DNA from 2 places in the Clostridium sp. SY8519 genome. Region 1 is predicted to be linked to the other one. Evidence: predicted binding sites of a transcription regulator. Region 1 holds the regulator's gene; the other holds the start of a gene.
What was found. Region 1 encodes LexA, which represses DNA repair genes until DNA is damaged. Its sites were predicted from a motif close to CNAACANNTGTTNG; they were not measured.
Positions count from the first base shown of each region.

Region 2: the regulator LexA is predicted to act here: its motif matches at 1,546-1,559, upstream of recA (recombinase RecA).

Region 1 covers NC_015737.1:2,474,155-2,478,737, reverse strand. Annotated here, with positions in the region: gene nadD (nicotinate-nucleotide adenylyltransferase) at 1-164, shown strand, start outside; gene yqeK (bis(5'-nucleosyl)-tetraphosphatase (symmetrical) YqeK) at 161-1,096, shown strand; gene CXIVA_RS11395 (hypothetical protein) at 1,278-1,526, shown strand; gene lexA (transcriptional repressor LexA) at 1,582-2,196, opposite strand; gene CXIVA_RS13555 (LysM peptidoglycan-binding domain-containing protein) at 2,454-2,885, shown strand; gene CXIVA_RS13550 (arylamine N-acetyltransferase) at 2,920-3,759, opposite strand; gene CXIVA_RS11375 (MBL fold metallo-hydrolase) at 3,819-4,583, opposite strand, start outside.
Region 2 covers NC_015737.1:2,663,200-2,667,782, reverse strand. Annotated here, with positions in the region: gene CXIVA_RS12340 (peptide chain release factor 3) at 1-1,401, shown strand, start outside; gene recA (recombinase RecA) at 1,578-2,645, shown strand; gene CXIVA_RS12330 (regulatory protein RecX) at 2,649-3,263, shown strand; gene rny (ribonuclease Y) at 3,379-4,583, shown strand, end outside.

The DNA of each region.
Region 1 (4,583 bases):
ACCATGGCAGAATCCACAGACTGGAAACTCCGAATTTTAACGTATCCGGCAAAAAACTGCGCCAGAGGGTTCAAACGGGAAAAACTATCCGTTATATGCTTCCGGACCGTGTAGAAGCATATATCCGGGAACACAGTCTGTACATTCGGGAGGAAGAAAAGTGACATTTTCGGAAATGCAGGAACAGCTGCAGCATGAACTGAAAGAAAGCAGATATCAGCATACGATGGGGGTCGTGGACACCGCACGGACACTGGCGGACCGGTACGGCGCCGACAGAAGTCAGGCGGAAACGGCCGCTTTGCTGCATGACTGTGCGAAATACATGCCCCTTTCCCAGAGAATTTCTTACTGTGAATCCCATGGTGTACCGGTCAGTGAAGCGGAACGCCGGAATCTGACCCTTCTGCATGCCAAATGCGGATCTATTCTGGCCCGGGAACACTATGGTGTCACAGATCCGGAAATTCTGCATGCCATTTCCGTCCATACCACCGGTGAGCCGGCCATGAATCTGCTGGATCAGATTATTTTTGTATCTGACTACATAGAACCCGGCAGAAATCAGGCCCCTCATCTGGAACAGCTGCGGAAAACAGCGCAGACAGATCTGGAAGAAACCGTGTATCGAATCCTTTCTGACACCGTGGAATATCTGAAGGATTCGAACGGAACGATTGATACAACAACCAATCTGGCCTATCAGTACTATCAGAAGAAAAGGAGATCCTACACAATGTACGATGAATCCAGAAAAATGGCTTCCGTTGCATGCGCTGCACTGGAAGAAAAAAAAGCAGAGGAAATTAAAGTAATTGATATCAGCGAAGTATCTGTGATTGCAGATTATTTTGTGATTGCGACCGCCGGAAACCAGAGTCAGATGAGCGCTCTGGTGGATAACGTGGATGAAAAAATGTATAAAGCCGGGTACACCGAGTGCCGGAAGGAAGGAAATCAGAGATCCAGCTGGTTCCTTATTGATTACAAAGATATCATCATTCATATTTTTCTGAAAGAGGACCGGCTCTTCTACGATCTGGAGAGAATCTGGAAAGACGGAAAGCTTATGGATCCGGAAGACTTAAAAGCTTAACGCGTAACAGCTTAATTTTGTTTTCCAAAAAACAAAAGGAGGATGGCGCAAGGGAACCTGCGAATAAATTCGCAGGTTCCCTTGCGCCTATGTATTATGGAAAAGAAATTCAATGTGAAAAGACCTGATGTAAGATATGTTGCTACAAAATTTTTTCTTGACGGCGATAACATCGTAGCATGTGTCACTGATCGATGGGCTTGAACAGATCACGCTCGATGAGGCGGCTGATATCGTGTTTGTTCAGGACAGCACACCAGCTGTTGAAAAGCACTATGACGATCATGGCAGAAAAACTGCGATCATCAGATGCCAGAAACCTGAAGAAAAGACATATCAGTATAGTGCCGAAGAAACAGCACGCCGTCTGCACATGACCGATATGACGTTTATAAAGGCAGACGGAAAAACTGTAGAGATCCAGTATTAGGCCAAAAAAAGCAGGGAGCATACATAGCTCTCTGCTTTTTTGCGGAAAAAGGCAATCAGTAAAAGCGATACACGCCAAACACCTTTCCGAGTATGGTCACATCCTGTACAAGAATCGGATCCATTTCATCGTTTTCCGGCTGCAGCCGGATGTGATCCGATTCCCGGTAAAAGGTCTTTACCGTCGCGGAATCATCAATCAAAGCAACCACAATATCCCCGTTTTCTGCTGTATTCTGCTGAGAAACAAGAATATAATCCCCATCCATAATCCCGATTTTGATCATACTGTTTCCCTGTACCCGCAGAATAAAAGTTTCCCCTCGGGGAATCTGATCCGCCGGAACCGGAAGATAGGATTCCACATTCTCTACGGCAGTAATCGGGATACCGGCGGCAACTTTGCCGATCAGCGGGACACTGGCAGTTTCTGTGCGAATCGTGTTGAAATTGTCATCAATGATTTCTATGGCCCGTGGCTTGGTGGGATCTCTGCGGATATATCCGTTTTTTTCCAGCTTTTCCAGATGCGCGTGGACAGAAGAAGTGGATTTCAAATGCACCGCGTCGCAGATTTCACGCACTGCCGGCGGATAGCCCTTGCTGAGAATTTCACTTTTGATAAAGTCAAGAATTTCACTCTGTTTCTTGCTGATTATTCCATAGGCCATGTGATATCCTCCTCACAGCAGAGCGCCTGGAAGAACGGCAGGAAAAGACCGAGCGCAGCCGGATCTGCTGATTCTGAATAAAGTATAATATTTATTATAATTTTACCATGGAGCAAAGAGAAAAGCAAACATATATTCCGAAAAAACGTTTGCTTTTCGGTTGACAACCAAACAGAAGTTCGATATTATAAGCATGCAAACAAGAGTTCGGAACATGTATTCGAACCATTGGCAATTAGTTACACAGGAGGTTATGAATGATGTACACAGCAGCATATAGTAAGCAAGATTTCTGCAGCAGAAACCAGTATGATCCTTCCTGTATCCACAGCGAATCCCACAGGAACAGACGGATCCGTGCAGCGAGAGAGAAGCAGCTGCGAAAAATGAAACGGCGCTTTGCCGGAATCTGTATCTTTTTCCTGGTGCTGGGCGCTGCCGCGGGCATTTTCGCCGCCTCCGCCCTGAAAACAGACGCCTCCCCCAGTCATGACCGAAAAGCCGTATATACCTCGGTTTATATCGAGGAAGGCATGACTCTGTCCGATCTGGCCCAGACCTATAATACATCCGGTACCGTCAGCAATCGAGCCTATATCCGGGAAATCAAAAAGATGAATCATATCAACGACAGAAATATCATTCATTCCGGCGCTTACCTGACAGTACCGACGTATCCGGAAGACTGAGCGCCTGCAGCGGAGAAAACGGAGAAAAATATTCTCAGGGCCGAATCTCATTCTGGGTCAGATGATCCAGCAGGTGTTCCGGCAGACGGAAGATTTGGGTCAGAACCTGATCCATTTCTTCCTTTTCATGAATTCTTTTTTGTATACATGAATTCTCATCACCGTTTACCACCTGCAGAAACGGTCCGTTTAATGCAGCATATCCATTTCTCAGACGAATATTCAGAAGCATTCCTTCGGTAAAATGATTGAATTCTTCCTGGGCCTGACAGCAGCAATAATGACTTAACGCCAGAAAATCCGCCGGATCCTGGGGCTGCAGACAAATTCGGAGCATAGGCACATACCTGCCCTTTGACAGGCGTTCCAGCTGCAGCCACTGATGCGGCAGAGAAACAAGCCGGTAAGTATCCATGGCTATTTTTTCCGGATGAAGGGTCTGAATTTCCAAAGCACCGCCGGGGACCGGTCCGCCAAAGCCCACATCACAATAGTAACTTGAGTCCCCGATCCGGACAACTGTAGCGCGATGCAGCGCCGGATAATAGGGATCAGAACCTTCCAGAACTTTGCAGAGCACAGGATATGCCTGATAGCCAAGTGCAGTCAGCAGACTGAAAAACAGGCTGTTCAGTTCAAAACAATAGCCGCCCCGTTTCTTCCGGACAATTTTGCGGTACAGATCCGGAATTTCCAGAGAAATCAGCCTGCCGCCGGGAATAATATCCAGGTTTTCAAATGGAATCAGCAGTTGGTGCTGAAAAATCAGATGATCCAGATACGCCTTGTTTAATGAATTCGAAAAATCGCACTGAATACGTTCTAAATAAGCAGCGGGATCCGGCAGCGGATCATAAAGCGCAGATAGGTTCATAGATAGTTTCCTCTGTGAAAAACATGTAACTTTTCGTTAAAGTTGTCTTTTGCGAATAGTTAAATCTCCAGCTCTGTTCCCGTGGATAAGGCATGAATATCCACCCCCTCTTTCTTCAAGAGGTCAAAGGCCTGGCTTCCGGTACAATGACCGGTATAATAAATGATTTTCGGCAGGCTGTGCGCCAGATTCCGAACGGTTTCCTCCGGCAGCATTTCCCCTGTCCGCGGGCTGAATAAATGAAATCCGCCGATCACAACATCCGGTTTACAGGGACAGCTTTGCAGGATATTCAGAACCCCTTTGTGTCCGCAGCCCATAAGCAATACAGTTTTTTCACCGTGAATGATCAGATGCTGTTCATGCTGAAACGTATCACGGGCAAAATCTTCCTTCAGAAGATTTTTATTTGTGGGATAACATTCTCCCGGTACATGGGTAAACAGCTCCAGTTCATCATCCAGTCGTTTATTTCCATTCAGCAAAACAACCTGCGGATGCCGCATCAGCTCCGGATCCAATCCGATATATGACGGTCCGTCCGGCAGCTTTGCGTAATGTTTCTGAAAGGCCTCTTTCTGCAGATATATTTTCGCGTGATGATTTACGGAAAGAAAAGACGCAAGTCCTCCGCCATGGTCTTCATGTCCATGGGATATCACAACGGTATCCACCTGTTCGATATCAACGGAACAGGCACGGGCATTTTTCAGAAACAGATCGGAAGATCCTACATCAAACAGCAGTTTGTGATGCTCCGTTTCAAGATAAATGCAGAGGCCATGTTCCGCCTTCAATGGTCCATGGGTCGTATCTTCGATCAA
Region 2 (4,583 bases), 190 kb from region 1:
CGAGGAATTTCGGTCACTTCTTCGGTACTTCAGTTTGAGTACGAAAATTACTGCATTAATATCCTGGATACACCGGGACATCAGGACTTTTCCGAAGACACTTACCGTACGCTGATGGCGGCGGACTCCGCTGTCATGGTGATTGACGGGTCCAAAGGCGTGGAGGCACAGACCAGAAAGCTGTTTAAGGTCTGCGTCATGCGGCATATCCCCATCTTTACCTTTATCAACAAGATGGACCGTGACGCGAAAGATACCTTTGAGCTTATGGATGAAATTGAGAAAGAGCTGGGCATCGAAACCTGTCCCGTGAACTGGCCGATCGGTTCCGGCAAAAATTTCCGGGGCGTCTACGACCGGGCAAGCCAGACGGTTATGACCTTTTCTGACACACGGAAAGGCACCAAAGAGGGCACAGAGACAGATCTGGGCATTGACAGCCCAGAACTGAAAGAATTGATCGGCGCGGAAGCCAGAGAGCAGCTCCTGGACGAAATCGAACTGTTAGACGGCGCCAGCGCGGAATTTGACCAGGAAAAAGTATCCGCGGGGGAACTGTCCCCGGTGTTTTTCGGATCCGCGCTGACCAATTTCGGCGTCGAGACATTTCTGAAGCACTTCCTGGCCATGACCACTTCCCCGCTGGCCAGAAAGTCCAGCGCAGGCATGATTGATCCGTTTGCGGACACGTTCAGCGCCTTTGTGTTTAAAATTCAGGCAAATATGAACAAAGCCCACCGGGACCGTATCGCGTTTATGCGGATCTGTTCCGGAAAATACGAACCGGGCATGGAGGTTTTTCATGTGCAGGGCGGCAAACAGATCAAACTGGCCCAGTCCCAGCAGCTGATGGCGCAGGAAAGAAAAATACTGGAAGAGGCCTATGCCGGTGATATCATCGGCGTGTTTGACCCGGGCATTTTTTCCATTGGTGATACTCTGACTACCGCAAAGGAAAAATTCGAATTCGAGGGAATCCCCACATTCGCGCCGGAACATTTTGCCCGGGTGCGCCAGATCGATACCATGAAGCGGAAACAGTTTGTCAAGGGCATCTATCAGATCGCCCAGGAAGGCGCCATTCAGATTTTCCGTGAGCATGATGCCGGTATGGAGGAAATTATCGTAGGCGTGGTAGGCGTGCTGCAGTTTGATGTGCTGAAGTTCCGCCTGGAGAAGGAGTACGGCGTGGAAATCCGTCTGGAAAACCTTCCCTATGAATACATCCGGTGGATTGAAAATGAGACCATTGATCTGGAACATCTGACCGGTACTTCGGATATGAAAAAGATCGAAGATCTGAAGGGACGCCCCCTTCTCCTGTTTGTAAATTCCTGGAGTATCGGAATGACGCTGGAGCGCAATGAAGGTCTGGTCCTCGCGGAATTTGGTAAAAACTGACATTGACGGCTTTCTCCGGATCGGGATAAGATGAGAGTGCAGCGCGGCTGCACTCTTTTTTCTGATGGTGCGCCCGGAATCGAACACGGATTCGAAAACCGTTGACTTTGCAGAAAGAGTGTAATATAGTTAATACAATACAAGCGAACGCTAGTTCGAAAAAGGAGAAAGAATCTATGGCAAAAGATGATAAATTAAAGGCACTGGACGCGGCGATCAGCCAGATTGAGAAGCAGTACGGCAAGGGCGCGATCATGAAACTCGGCGATTCCGGCGCGGCACTGAACGTGGAGACTATCCCCACCGGCTCCATCAGCCTGGACATTGCGCTGGGACTGGGCGGGATTCCCCGCGGCCGTGTGATTGAGGTGTACGGCCCGGAATCCAGCGGCAAGACCACGGTTGCCCTGCATATGGTTGCGGAAGTGCAGAAGCGGGGCGGCATTGCCGGATTTATTGACGCGGAGCACGCGCTGGATCCGGCTTATGCGCGTAACATAGGCGTAGATATCGACAATCTTTACATTTCCCAGCCGGACAATGGCGAGCAGGCGCTGGAGATTACAGAGACCATGGTTCGTTCCGGCGCTGTGGATATTGTGATCGTGGACTCGGTGGCGGCACTGGTGCCAAAGGCGGAAATCGACGGCGAAATGGGGGATTCCCATGTGGGTCTGCAGGCCCGCCTGATGTCCCAGGCACTGCGGAAACTCACCGGAGTGATCGCCAAGTCCAATTGTACGGTGATCTTTATCAATCAGCTGCGTGAGAAGGTAGGCGTGATGTTCGGTAATCCGGAGACCACCACCGGCGGCCGCGCGCTGAAGTTCTATTCCTCTATCCGCATGGATGTGCGGCGGATTGAGGCGATTAAGCAGAACGGCGAAAATGTGGGCAACCGTACCAGGATTAAAGTCGTAAAGAATAAGATCGCGCCGCCGTTTAAGGAAGCAGAATTCGATATCATGTTCGGACAGGGGATTTCCCGGGAAGGGGATGTGCTGGATCTGGCGGCCAAGTGTGAAGTCGTGGATAAATCCGGTGCATGGTACTCTTACCATGGAGAAAAGATCGGACAGGGCAGGGAGAATGCCAAGGCATTTCTGCGGGAGCATACCGACATTTTTGATGAGATTGAACGTCAGGTACGTGTCGCGTACGGCCTGGAAGAACCGGAAGAAGCCAGGACAGCAGGAGCGGACCCGGATGCCGTAAGCGCGGCAGGCAGTCCGCAGGAACAGTAAATCATGGAGATTACAGAGATTTCACCGGCGAAAAACGGACGCAGAGTGGTGTCGCTGGAGGACGGAAGCAGTTTTCCGCTATACAGCCGCGAAGTATCCGTATACGCGCTTCGGGCCGGTTCGGAGATTGCGCAGGAGAGCCTGGAGGAGATTTTCAGGGATGTTCTGCTTCCCCGGGCGAAAAAGCGCCTGATGTATCTGCTGCAGCGGCAGGACCGGACGGAATATCAGCTGCGGGATAAACTGCGCCGGGACGGCTATCCGGAAACGGTGGCAGATGAGGCGGTTTCCTATGTGAAATCCTACCATTATGTGGATGATTACCGCTATGCCTGCGCTTATATCAGCAGCCAGCAGCAGACAAAAAGCAGGAATCGGATCCGGGCAGGACTGCGGCAGAGGGGGATTTCCGCGGAACTGATCGAGCAGGCGCTGGAAGAAGTGTACGAAACAGAAGAAGAGGAGCTGATTGCCCGGCTTCTGGTCAGGAAAAAATATGATCCGGAGACTGCGGATTACCGAGAAAAAGGCAGAATATACCGGTTCCTTGCCGGCCGGGGATTTTCTTCCGATGCCATCCGGCGGGTGATGGAACAGCAGCGGAATAACTGCCGCTGACCTTGACAGATGCGCCAAAAAAGGATACTATTAGAACGTTGTAATTTATGATCGAATGGAAGCAATTTTACAGTTCGTTATATGTACAATGAAAATGAAATAAGGAGGTGCTCCTGTGGCCAGTAATCCGATTATCGTCACAATAATCGCAGTAGCAATTGCAGCCGTAGCAGCATTCTTCATCGCGTATGCAGCTGCCAAATCCAAGATGGAAAAGGACGCGGCAGCCAAGATCGGAAGTGCGGAAGACCGTGCCCGCGCCATTATTGACGAAGCTGTCAAAACAGCGGAAGGCAAAAAACGCGAGGCGCTGCTGGAGGCGAAGGAGGAATCGATCAGGTCGAAAAACGAACTTGACCGTGAAATCAAGGACCGCCGGCAGGAGGTATCCCGTGCAGAACGCCGCGTCGAGCAGAAAGAAGCCAATTTGGACAAAAAGATTGACGCGCAGGAACGGCGGGAAAAAGATTTTGCAGTACGTGAGGAGAAGCTGAAAGCTACCCAGGCGGAAGTTGCCAAACTGAATGAGCAGCGCATACAGGAACTGGAACGAATCTCCGGATTAACCTCCGAACAGGCAAAAGAGTATCTGTTAAAAAGCGTAGAAGAAGATGTAAAGCTTGACACAGCTAAGATGATTAAAGAGCTGGAAAGTCAGGCAAAGGAAGAAGCCGGAAGGAAAGCCAAGGAATACGTGGTTAATGCCATTCAGAAGTGTGCGGCGGACCACGCGTCCGAAGCGACGATTTCTGTCGTGGAACTTCCGAACGATGAGATGAAAGGGCGTATTATCGGGCGGGAAGGACGGAATATCCGCACGCTTGAGACGATGACAGGCATCGACCTGATTGTGGACGATACGCCGGAAGCCGTGATCTTATCCGGCTTTGATCCTATCAGAAGAGAAGTGGCGCGCGTTGCCCTTGAAAAACTGATCGTAGACGGACGGATTCATCCGGCCCGCATCGAGGAAATGGTGGAAAAGGCACAGAAAGAAGTAGAGACCATGATCCGTGAGGAAGGAGAATCTGCTGCTTTGGAAGTTGGCGTGCATGGCATCCACCCGGAACTGATCCGGCTTTTGGGCCGCATGAAGTTCCGTACAAGCTACGGACAGAATGCGCTGAAGCATTCCATCGAAGTTGCTCAGATCACCGGTCTTTTAGCCGGCGAAATCGGCGAAGATGTGCGCATTGCAAAACGTGCGGGACTGCTTCATGACATCGGCAAATCCGTGGACCACGAGATGGAGGGATCCCACATCCAGATTGGTGTGGACCTCTGCCGGAAGTTTAAGGAATCCCCGATTGTGATCAATGC